Regions from separate parts of the Streptomyces sp. NPDC000941 genome, predicted to be linked through region 2. Evidence: riboswitches for the same ligand, from Rfam matches in the RefSeq annotation. Region 2 holds a riboswitch; each other region holds the start of a gene.
The links. Region 2 has a riboswitch for cyclic di-AMP ahead of ACWDSL_RS25905 (M23 family metallopeptidase). Riboswitches for the same ligand answer to the same signal wherever they lie in the genome.
Positions count from the first base shown of each region.

Region 1: linked by a shared signal. The riboswitch ahead of ACWDSL_RS09680 (NlpC/P60 family protein) and the one ahead of ACWDSL_RS25905 (M23 family metallopeptidase) in region 2 are both predicted to bind cyclic di-AMP.
Region 3: linked by a shared signal. The riboswitch ahead of ACWDSL_RS03360 (transglycosylase family protein) and the one ahead of ACWDSL_RS25905 (M23 family metallopeptidase) in region 2 are both predicted to bind cyclic di-AMP.
Region 4: linked by a shared signal. The riboswitch ahead of ACWDSL_RS49085 (M23 family metallopeptidase) and the one ahead of ACWDSL_RS25905 (M23 family metallopeptidase) in region 2 are both predicted to bind cyclic di-AMP.

Region 1 is NZ_JBSFMM010000020.1:25,216-27,408, reverse strand. It holds gene pcrA (DNA helicase PcrA) at 1-911, opposite strand, end outside; cyclic di-AMP (ydaO/yuaA leader) riboswitch at 1,068-1,245, shown strand; gene ACWDSL_RS09680 (NlpC/P60 family protein) at 1,254-2,193, shown strand, end outside.
Region 2 is NZ_JBSFMM010000085.1:1,130-3,322, reverse strand. It holds gene ACWDSL_RS25910 (PP2C family protein-serine/threonine phosphatase) at 1-573, shown strand, start outside; cyclic di-AMP (ydaO/yuaA leader) riboswitch at 847-973, shown strand; gene ACWDSL_RS25905 (M23 family metallopeptidase) at 985-2,142, shown strand.
Region 3 is NZ_JBSFMM010000005.1:91,666-93,858, reverse strand. It holds gene ACWDSL_RS03365 (transglycosylase family protein) at 1-796, shown strand, start outside; cyclic di-AMP (ydaO/yuaA leader) riboswitch at 1,058-1,230, shown strand; gene ACWDSL_RS03360 (transglycosylase family protein) at 1,232-1,906, shown strand; gene eno (phosphopyruvate hydratase) at 2,112-2,193, shown strand, end outside.
Region 4 is NZ_JBSFMM010000315.1:4,683-6,875, reverse strand. It holds gene ACWDSL_RS49085 (M23 family metallopeptidase) at 60-884, opposite strand; cyclic di-AMP (ydaO/yuaA leader) riboswitch at 897-1,094, opposite strand; gene ACWDSL_RS49080 (M16 family metallopeptidase) at 1,381-2,193, opposite strand, start outside.

The DNA.
Region 1 (2,193 bases), on a different contig from region 2:
GCCGAGCCCGGGCCCACCAGCTCGCGCACCAGCGTGTACTGCGCGTGGTTGGTGTCCTGGTACTCGTCGACCAGGACATGGCGGAAGCGGCGGCGGTAGTGCTCGGCGACGTCGGGGAATGCCTGGAGCAGATTGACCGTCGTCATGATGATGTCGTCGAAGTCGAGGGCATTGGCCTCGCGCAGCCGCGACTGGTACATCACATACGCCTCGGCGAGCGTCTTCTCGAAGCCGTCCGAGGCCTGTCCGGCGAAGGTCTCCTCGTCGATGAGCTCGTTCTTCAGGTTGGAGACCTTGGCGCTGAAGGACTTGGGCGGATACCGCTTCGGGTCGAGGTCCAGATCCCGGCAGACCAGCGCCATCAGCCGCTTGGAGTCGGCCGCGTCGTAGATCGAGAAGGAGGAGGTGAAGCCGAGCTTCTTGGACTCCCGGCGCAGGATGCGCACGCAGGCACTGTGGAACGTCGACACCCACATGGCGTTCGCACGCGGGCCGACCAGCTCCTCGACCCGCTCCTTCATCTCGCCCGCGGCCTTGTTGGTGAAGGTGATGGCGAGGATCTGGCCGGGGTGCACGCCGCGCGCGCCGAGCAGATACGCGATGCGGTGGGTGAGCACCCGGGTCTTGCCGGACCCGGCGCCCGCGACGATCAGCAGCGGCGAGCCGGTGTGCACCACGGCGGCCCTCTGCTGCTCGTTCATCCCCTCCAGGAGCGCGACCGGATCGACCGCGGGGCGCGCCGCGCCGTCGCGGTAGTACGTCTCCCTGGGGGCGGGCGCGTCGAACTTCCCGCCGAAGAGGTCGTGCGGGACGTCCTCAGCGGCGGGCCCGCCGTCGTCCTCGGGCGGCGGGGGCTCCTCGTCCGAGGGCCCGAGGTCCGCCAGGAAGCTGTCATCAAAGAGGCTGCTCATCGCTCACCGAGTCTAGGGCGCCGCACTGACAGCGTATGCGCGGAAGTCACGAAACGGTTTCGGGACAATTCGAACACCAGCCTTCACATGAGCCCCACAAGACCACTACGGTCCTTCATCAGACGGTCCGGAACCCGTCGGCGACCACGTCGGCACGGGCTGTTTCCGCCGAGTCCGGCCTCGCCGCGAGGCAGCCGGAGCCGGGGACCCAGAGGTACCACTGGGGTGAATCGGCCCACGTGGCGACAGTAGCCGTCCGCCGCACGGACCGTAGGGCAGCCTTCCGTACGCCCGAACCCGACAGCTAACCCGGTAGGCGGTCCACGGAAGGAGTCGCCTCCCTTGGCGTCGCACCGCAAGCCGCGGACCCGAATACTGGACTCGGCCACCGGCCGCCGCACCGCCGTCGGGGTCACGACGGCCGCCCTCGCCTCCGTCACCCTCCTCTCCCAGACGGCGAGCGCCGAGCCCGGTAAGCCCAAGCCAACGGTCGAAGAGGTCAAGAAGAAGGTCGACACGCTCTACCACCAGGCCGAATCCGCGACCCAGGCGTACAACGCCGCCAAGGAGCGCACGGGCGAGCAGCGCGCCAAGGTCGACCGGCTGCTGGACAGCGTCGCCAAGCGCACCGAGAAGCTGAACGAGGCACGGCGCAAGCTGGGCAGCTATGCGGCGGCGCAGTACCGCAGCGGCGGCATGGCCAACAGCACGGCGACCCTGCTGTTCGCCAAGGACCCGCGGGACATCTTCGACCAGTCCCATCTGATGGACCGGCTGTCCGGCGAGCAGAAGCAGGCCGTCGACGACTTCCTGTCGCAGCAGGCCAAGGCCGCCAAGGAGCGTACGAAGGCCGGCAAGAGCCTTGCGTCGCTGACCCGGTCGCAGCAGCAGCTGAAGACCAAGAAGAAGACCGTCCAGGGCAAGCTCACCCAGGCCCGTGAGCTGCTGTCGAAGCTGACCGCCGAGGAGAAGGCGCGGCTGGCGGTGATCGAGAAGAAGAAGGAAGAGGAGGCCCGGCGCAAGGCGGCGGCGCTGGCCCAGCAGCAGCGGGAGGCGGCGGCCAAGCGGGCGCAGGAGGAGGCGGCGAAGCGGCGGCAGGAGCAGGCGAACTCCTCCGACTCGTCGAGCTCCTCCGGTTCCTCGGGGTCTTCCGGTTCCTCGGGATCGTCCGGCACCTCGGGATCTTCGGGGTCCAGCTCCTCGGGGTCCTCCAGCTCGACCTCCACCAAGGCCGACAAGGCCATCGCCTTCGCGCAGGCGCAGATCGGCAAGCCGTACGTCT
Region 2 (2,193 bases):
GTCATCGGCGCCTTCCGGGAGGCCGCCGAACAGGAGGCCACACTGGAGGGGCTGACGCTGCGGCTGGAGCGGGCGCTGCAGCGCGAGCGGGCCCGGCGGGCCGATATCGAGCAGGCCGAGGGGTTCATCACGGCGGTGCTGGCCGAGATCCCCCGCGGCGACTCCATGCTCCGCCTGATCAACCGCGGCCACCCGGCGCCGCTGCTGCTGGACGGGGAGGGCGCGGTGTGCCAGGCCGACCCCGAGAGGCCGGCGCTGCCGCTGGGGATGGGCGATCTGGGGGCGTGGCCGGACCGGGTGGAGGAGCTGCGGTTCGCGGAGGGGGTGACCCTGCTGCTGTTCACCGACGGGGTGAGCGAGGCGCGCGATGCGGAGGGCACGTTCTACGATCCGGCGGTCCAGCTGCGCGGCCGTCGCTTCGCCGGACCGGTGGAGCTGCTCGACGCGTTGGTGGCGGATGTGGAGCGGCATACGGGCGGCGGGACCGCCGACGACATGGCGCTGCTGGCGCTGCGCCGCGCCCCGGTGGCGCCGGGGGCGGACCATGGATGCGGACACGAACACGTTCCGTAGCGGAGCATGACCCCTCCGGATAACGATTGACGCACGATCAGTTCGGGGGCGTTTCCGGGTGTGCTCGGGTCGCTGTCGACTCGCCCTCATCTGTCCCATGTTGTTCGTGAACGTCACCTCAAAGGTTGCTCTGATTCCCGGGAACGGCTTGGAATCGGGTCCTGCTCTCTATTAACGTTCGATAACGCAGCGCGGTCGTTACTGCCGCCGCAAGAGGCGGCACCGTGCGCCGTCGCCGAATCCCGTACGCACAGCAGCACCAGCAGCAGAGCGACAACAGCAACACCAAGGGAACCGGGGAACCACCAACCTTGGGGTGAATCGGGTCGAACCTGACCCGTAGGAGACCTTCCTGCTCCGAACCCGTCAGCTAACCCGGTAGGCGAGAGGGAAGGAAAGGAGTGCGCCCGCGTGGCGTCCAACAGGTCTGCCCTAGAAGAAGCTCCGTCCCGCACGTCCGGCGCCGGAGCGGGGACAGCCACCCGCTACGGCTCCTGGTTCGAACCGGCCGCCGAGGCGAGGGACGGGCAGGACACCGAGACATGGGACGAGTGGAATCCCACTGAGGAATCCATAGCCCCGGTGCGCGGCCGGCACCGAGTCGCCAGGCAGCGCGGCGGCACGATGGCCCGCAGCGGCGCCGTGCTCGGCGTCGGCGTGATCGCGGCGGTCGGCGCGGGCGGGATGGCGAGCGCCAAGGACCGCCCCAAGGCCCCCATATCCATGCCGGACCTCGCACACGTCGCCGACAAGGTGACGGACGTCCTCCCCGACGCGGCGGACCTGCCCGGCATCGGCTCGCTGCTCTCCTCGGACTCCGGTTCCGGCTCCGACGGCACCTCGGCCGCCCCCCTCTCCCAGGCCGGCCTGACCTCCCAGGACGAGGAGAACGGCACCACCGACGCCGGTGAGGCGCTGCGCGCCCGCATCCTCCAGCAGGCCGAGAACCAGCAGAACTCCGCCGACGAGTCGCAGCGCGAGGCCGCGGCCGACGCCGCCGCCAAGCAGGCCGCCGAGAGGGCCGCCGGCGTGGCCAAGAAGGCCGCCGACGCGGAGGCGAAGCGTAAGGCCGAGGCGGAGGCGAAGAAGAAGGCCGCCGAGGCCGAGGCCAAGCGGAAGGCGGAGGAGGCGGCGAAGAAGAAGGCCGAGGCCGAGCGCCTGGCCAAGCTCGCCGCCCAGTACACCCTCCCCGTCGCCTCGTACACCCTGACCGCGTCCTTCGGCCAGGCGGGCAACATGTGGTCGGCCGACCACACCGGCCAGGACTTCGCCGCCCCGACCGGCACCCCGGTCAAGGCGCTGCACGGCGGCACGATCACCTCGGCCGGGTGGGCCGGTTCGTACGGCTACCGCATCGTGATCAAGCTGAACGACGGCACCGAGATCTGGTACTGCCACCTGTCGTCGATGGTCCGTACGTCGGGCTCGGTGACGACGGGCGAGGTCGTCGGCCGCGTCGGCGCCACGGGCAATGTGACCGGCCCGCACCTCCACCTGGAGGTCCGGCCGGGCGGTGGCAGCCCGATCGACCCGATGCCCTGGCTCCGCGCCCACGGGTTGACCCCGTGACCGCCGCGACATGACCTGCTGACCGGGTCCCCATACCCCGGCGGCCTTGGC
Region 3 (2,193 bases), on a different contig from region 2:
CGACCTCGCCAGCCGCTCCCAGCAGATAGCCATCGCCCGGGCGATCCTCGCCGACCGCGGCCCGGACGCCTGGCCGAGCTGTGCGCTGGACGCCGGGCTCGCCGGCCTCGGCGACGCGCTGGATGTGAACCCCGGCGGGAAGGGGACGCCCGAAGCCAAGGAGGGGGCACCGCCCAGCGGTAGCTGGGGGACGGAGGAGCCCACCGGGATCGGCGACTCCGATACGGACGACGCGTCCGACGACTCCAGTCGGGGCGATCGGTCGGACAGCTCCGATGGTTCCGGTAGTTCCGAAGATTCCGATACGTCCGACAAGACCGGTAAGTCGGACCCCTCCGCGACTCCCGGCGACAAGTCCGGTGAAAAGGGTGGGAAGTCGGGCGCTTCCGGCGAAGCGTCCCGCGACGAGGGCGACTCCGCGCCCGACAAGGGCGACGAGCGCTCCGACCGCGACGCGAAGGGCGAGGACTCCGCCACCTCTCCCACCGGCCGTCACCGCGGCGCGCCCGACGCCCGCGAGCAGGGCTCCGCGGGCACGGCGGACGACGACGCCCGGTCCTCGGGCCGCCATGCCTCGCGCGACGACGCGGAGCGCACCGAGATCCCCGTTCAGCCCCTCGGCCGCGAGGACTACACCGTGCGCGGCGATGACAGCTTGTCAGACATCGCGGACGACCGAGACGACCAAAAGGCTGACGGAGGGCGGCCCGAGCTCTACGAGGCCGACGAACCGCTCATCGGAACCGACCCGGGCCTTATCCATCCTGGTCAGCGTCTCGATCTCGGCGCCAGGTAGCGGCAGTTCGGGATGAATTGCCCGATCTGGCGGTGGTGAGACATACATCTCGTCACATCGCCCGGCGTGCGTAGCCTGTCCGATCTTTCCGCACCCGGCCTCACCTGCGTAGATGTGGGATGGCTGGGTGCGGATACGGCCTCATTCGCTGGGATGTCGGGGTTTGAACCTCATCGGAAGGTGTGTTTAACGTCTTTCCGCTCGCCACCGCGGGCACCGTCGATCGTCACGCCGAGTCCTGCCGGCGGTCGGGGGGAAACCGACGCTTATGCGCCGAAGGCAGGAGCGGGGGAACCAAGGTAGGCGCCGTAGCGGCCTGGAGACGGGCCCGTTCGGCTCGGGGTGAAGCCAGGGTGCGGTCAAGCCGCATCTGGGCCGGGCAACTCACAGTCCGAACCCGACAGCTCACCTCGTAGGCGTCGGTGAGGAACGAACATGCGTAACGACAAGGGTAAGCACCGCCGTCCCTCCAAGGTCACCCGCATCGCCGCGCTCGCCGGCGTCGCTGGTGCGGCCGTCGCCGCACCGCTCCTGGGGGCCACCTCCGCCTCGGCCGCGACCACCGCCCAGTGGGACACGGTCGCGCAGTGCGAGTCCGGCGGCAACTGGTCGATCAACACCGGCAACGGCTTCTACGGCGGCCTCCAGTTCACCAACTCCACCTGGGCCGCGTACGGCGGCACCTCCTTCGCGGCCCGCGCCGACCTGGCCACCAAGGACCAGCAGATCCAGATAGCCGAGAAGGTCCTGGCCGGACAGGGCAAGGGCGCCTGGCCGGTGTGCGGCACCGGCCTGACCACCGGCGGCACCCCGACCCCCTCGACGTCCACCACCCAGCCCGCCCAGCCGGCCGAGACGGCCAAGCCCGCGCAGCCCGCCAAGCCGAAGGCGCAGCCCCGCGAGGAGAGCGAGCACGCCGGGCGCGGGCACGCCCGCCACGCGATCAAGAAGGGCGACGGCGAGTACAAGGTCAAGTCCGGCGACACCCTCTCCAAGATCGCCGACGCGCACCACGTCGACGGCGGCTGGAAGAAGCTCTTCGAGCTGAACAAGGACATCGTCGAGGACGCCAACCTCATCTTCCCGGGCCAGCTGCTCCACCTCTCCTGACCCACCCGGCCGGGCCTCCCCCCACCCCGGCAGCCGGGCCTCCCCCCACCCCGGCACCCTCCCCGGCCCCAACACCCCCGAAGACTGCCCCGGCCGGGCGCGCCGCCCCCCAAGCGAGGCGCGCCCCGCCGGGGCTTCGTCGGGTGGGCACTCCGGGCCCGTTAGGCTCATGCCGCAGAGACAGACCCATACGAAGGAGATCCTCGTGTCGTCCATCGACGTCGTCGTAGCTCGCGAGATCCTCGACTCGCGAGGCAACCCCACGGTCGAGGTCGAGGTCGGCCTCG
Region 4 (2,193 bases), on a different contig from region 2:
GTACGCCGAAGGCCCCGGTCCGCGGGACCGGGGCCTTCGGGAGGTGTGCGAGGGCGTGGTCAGAGGTTCACGCCGTGCGAGCGCAGGTAGGCGACGGGGTCGATGTCCGAGCCGTAGTCGGGGCTGGTGCGGGCCTCGAAGTGCAGATGCGGGCCGGTGACGTTGCCCGTGGCGCCGGACAGGCCGATCTGCTGGCCGGGGGTGACCGTCTGGCCGACGGAGACGCCGATGGACGACAGGTGGCCGTACTGGGTGTAGGTGCCGTCGTTCATCTTGATCACGATGTTGTTGCCGTACGCACCGCCCCAGCCGGCCTCGACGACGGTGCCGGAGCCGACGGAGTGCACCGAGGTGCCGGACGATGCATGGAAGTCCACCCCGGTGTGGGTGCCGGAGGACCACAGGCCGCTGGACGCCTGGTAGCTGGTGGAGACATACGAGCCGGTGACCGGCGGCACGAACGTGTTCAGCCGCTTGCGCTCGGCCTCGCGCGCCGCGCGCTCCTTGGCCTCGCGTTCCTGCTTGGCCTTCTTGGCGGCCGCCTCGGCCTTGCGCTTCGCCTCGGCCGCCTGACGCGCGGCCTCCTTGCGGGCCTGGGCCTCGGCCTGCGCCTTGGCGGCGGCCTCCTCGGCGGCGCTCTGCTGGCTCTCCGCCTGGGCCTGGACCTGGTCGGCAAGCTGGTCGTCCATGGCGACCGCCTGGCGCAGCCCGGTGTCCTCAAAGCCGCGCGGGTCGTCCGACGCCGCGAGGGCGGGGGCGGCGAAGCCGGCGACCACGCCGGAGGCGGCCAGCGTGGCTATGCCCGCGAGGTTGGCGTTGGAACGGGTGGTGCGGGGGGCCCGGGTGGGGCGGCGGTGCTTCCCGGCGGTACGGGTGAACGCCATGGTCCGGCGCACTCCTTTCCTTCCTCTCGCCTACCGGGTTAGCTGACGGGTTCGGAGCAGGAAGGTCTCCTACGGGCCCCTCCCCCACGCGGGGAAGGCGTCCGATTCACCCCTGGGGATCACCCGTCCGGCGCCGCGGGCGGCGACGGGCGAGGTTGGGTCCCCGGCTCCCCTGGCTCGCGCCGTACGGGGACTCGGCGATGGTTGCCCGTGCCGCGGATGCGGCGTGTCTCGGGCGGACAACCGAACTGACGCTAAGCGTGATCGCATTCGTTCACCAAACGGTTCCGCTTTTTTGTTGGTTTCCCCACAGACACGATCACCCAGACGGGCAATCTCTGCCATAAAGCGGACGAAACGATCGAGGAAACGACCGGCAAAAAGAGACCCTGGCGCCTGAAGCGGCGCCAGGGTCCTTGCGGCGACGGCCCGTTGCTCCCTGGTCGGGTCGGTCCGTCGGCCTGTCGATCTGTCAGCTCGTCGGTCTGTTGACCTGTCAGCCCTGGATGACGCGCACCTCGCCGATGCCGAGCGCCTTGACCGGCTCCTCGATCTGCGAGGCGTCACCGACGAGCACCGTGACCAGCCGGTCGGTCGGGAAGGCGCTCACCACCGCGGCGGTCGCCTCCACCGTGCCGGTCTCCGCGAGGCGCGCGTACAACTGCGCCTGGAAGTCGTCCGGCAGATGCTGCTCGACCTGGTCGGCGAGCGTGCCCGCGACGGCGGCCGCCGTCTCGTACTTCAGCGGGGCCACCCCGACCAGGTTCTGCACGGCGACATCGCGCTCGGCGTCCGTCAGGCCCTCCTCCTTCAGCGTGCCCAGCACCTTCCACAGGTCCTCCAGGGCGGGGCCGGTGACCTCGGTGGCCACCGAGCCGCTGATGGCCAGCAGCGAGGCGCCCGTGGCCCCTCCGGAAGCGTCCGGAGCCGCGGAGCGGAGCACCTGGCCGAAGGCCCGCACACCGTACGTGTAGCCCTTCTCCTCGCGTAGCACGCGGTCGAGCCGGGAGGTGAGGGTGCCGCCCAGGCAGTAGGTGCCCAGCACCTGGGCGGGCCAGACCCGGTCGTGGCGGTCGGCGCCGATCCGGCCGATGAGCAGCTGGGTCTGCACCGCGCCCGGCCGGTCGACGATGATCACGCGGCCGGTGTCGTCGGCGGTGATCGGCGGCATGGGGCGGGACTCGGCGGCGCCGCCCGTCCAGGCGCCGAGGGATTCGGCCAGCGCCTTGTCGAGGTCGACGCCGGTCAGGTCACCGACGACCACGGCGGTCGAGGTGGACGGGCGGACATACGTCTCGTAGAAGGCCCG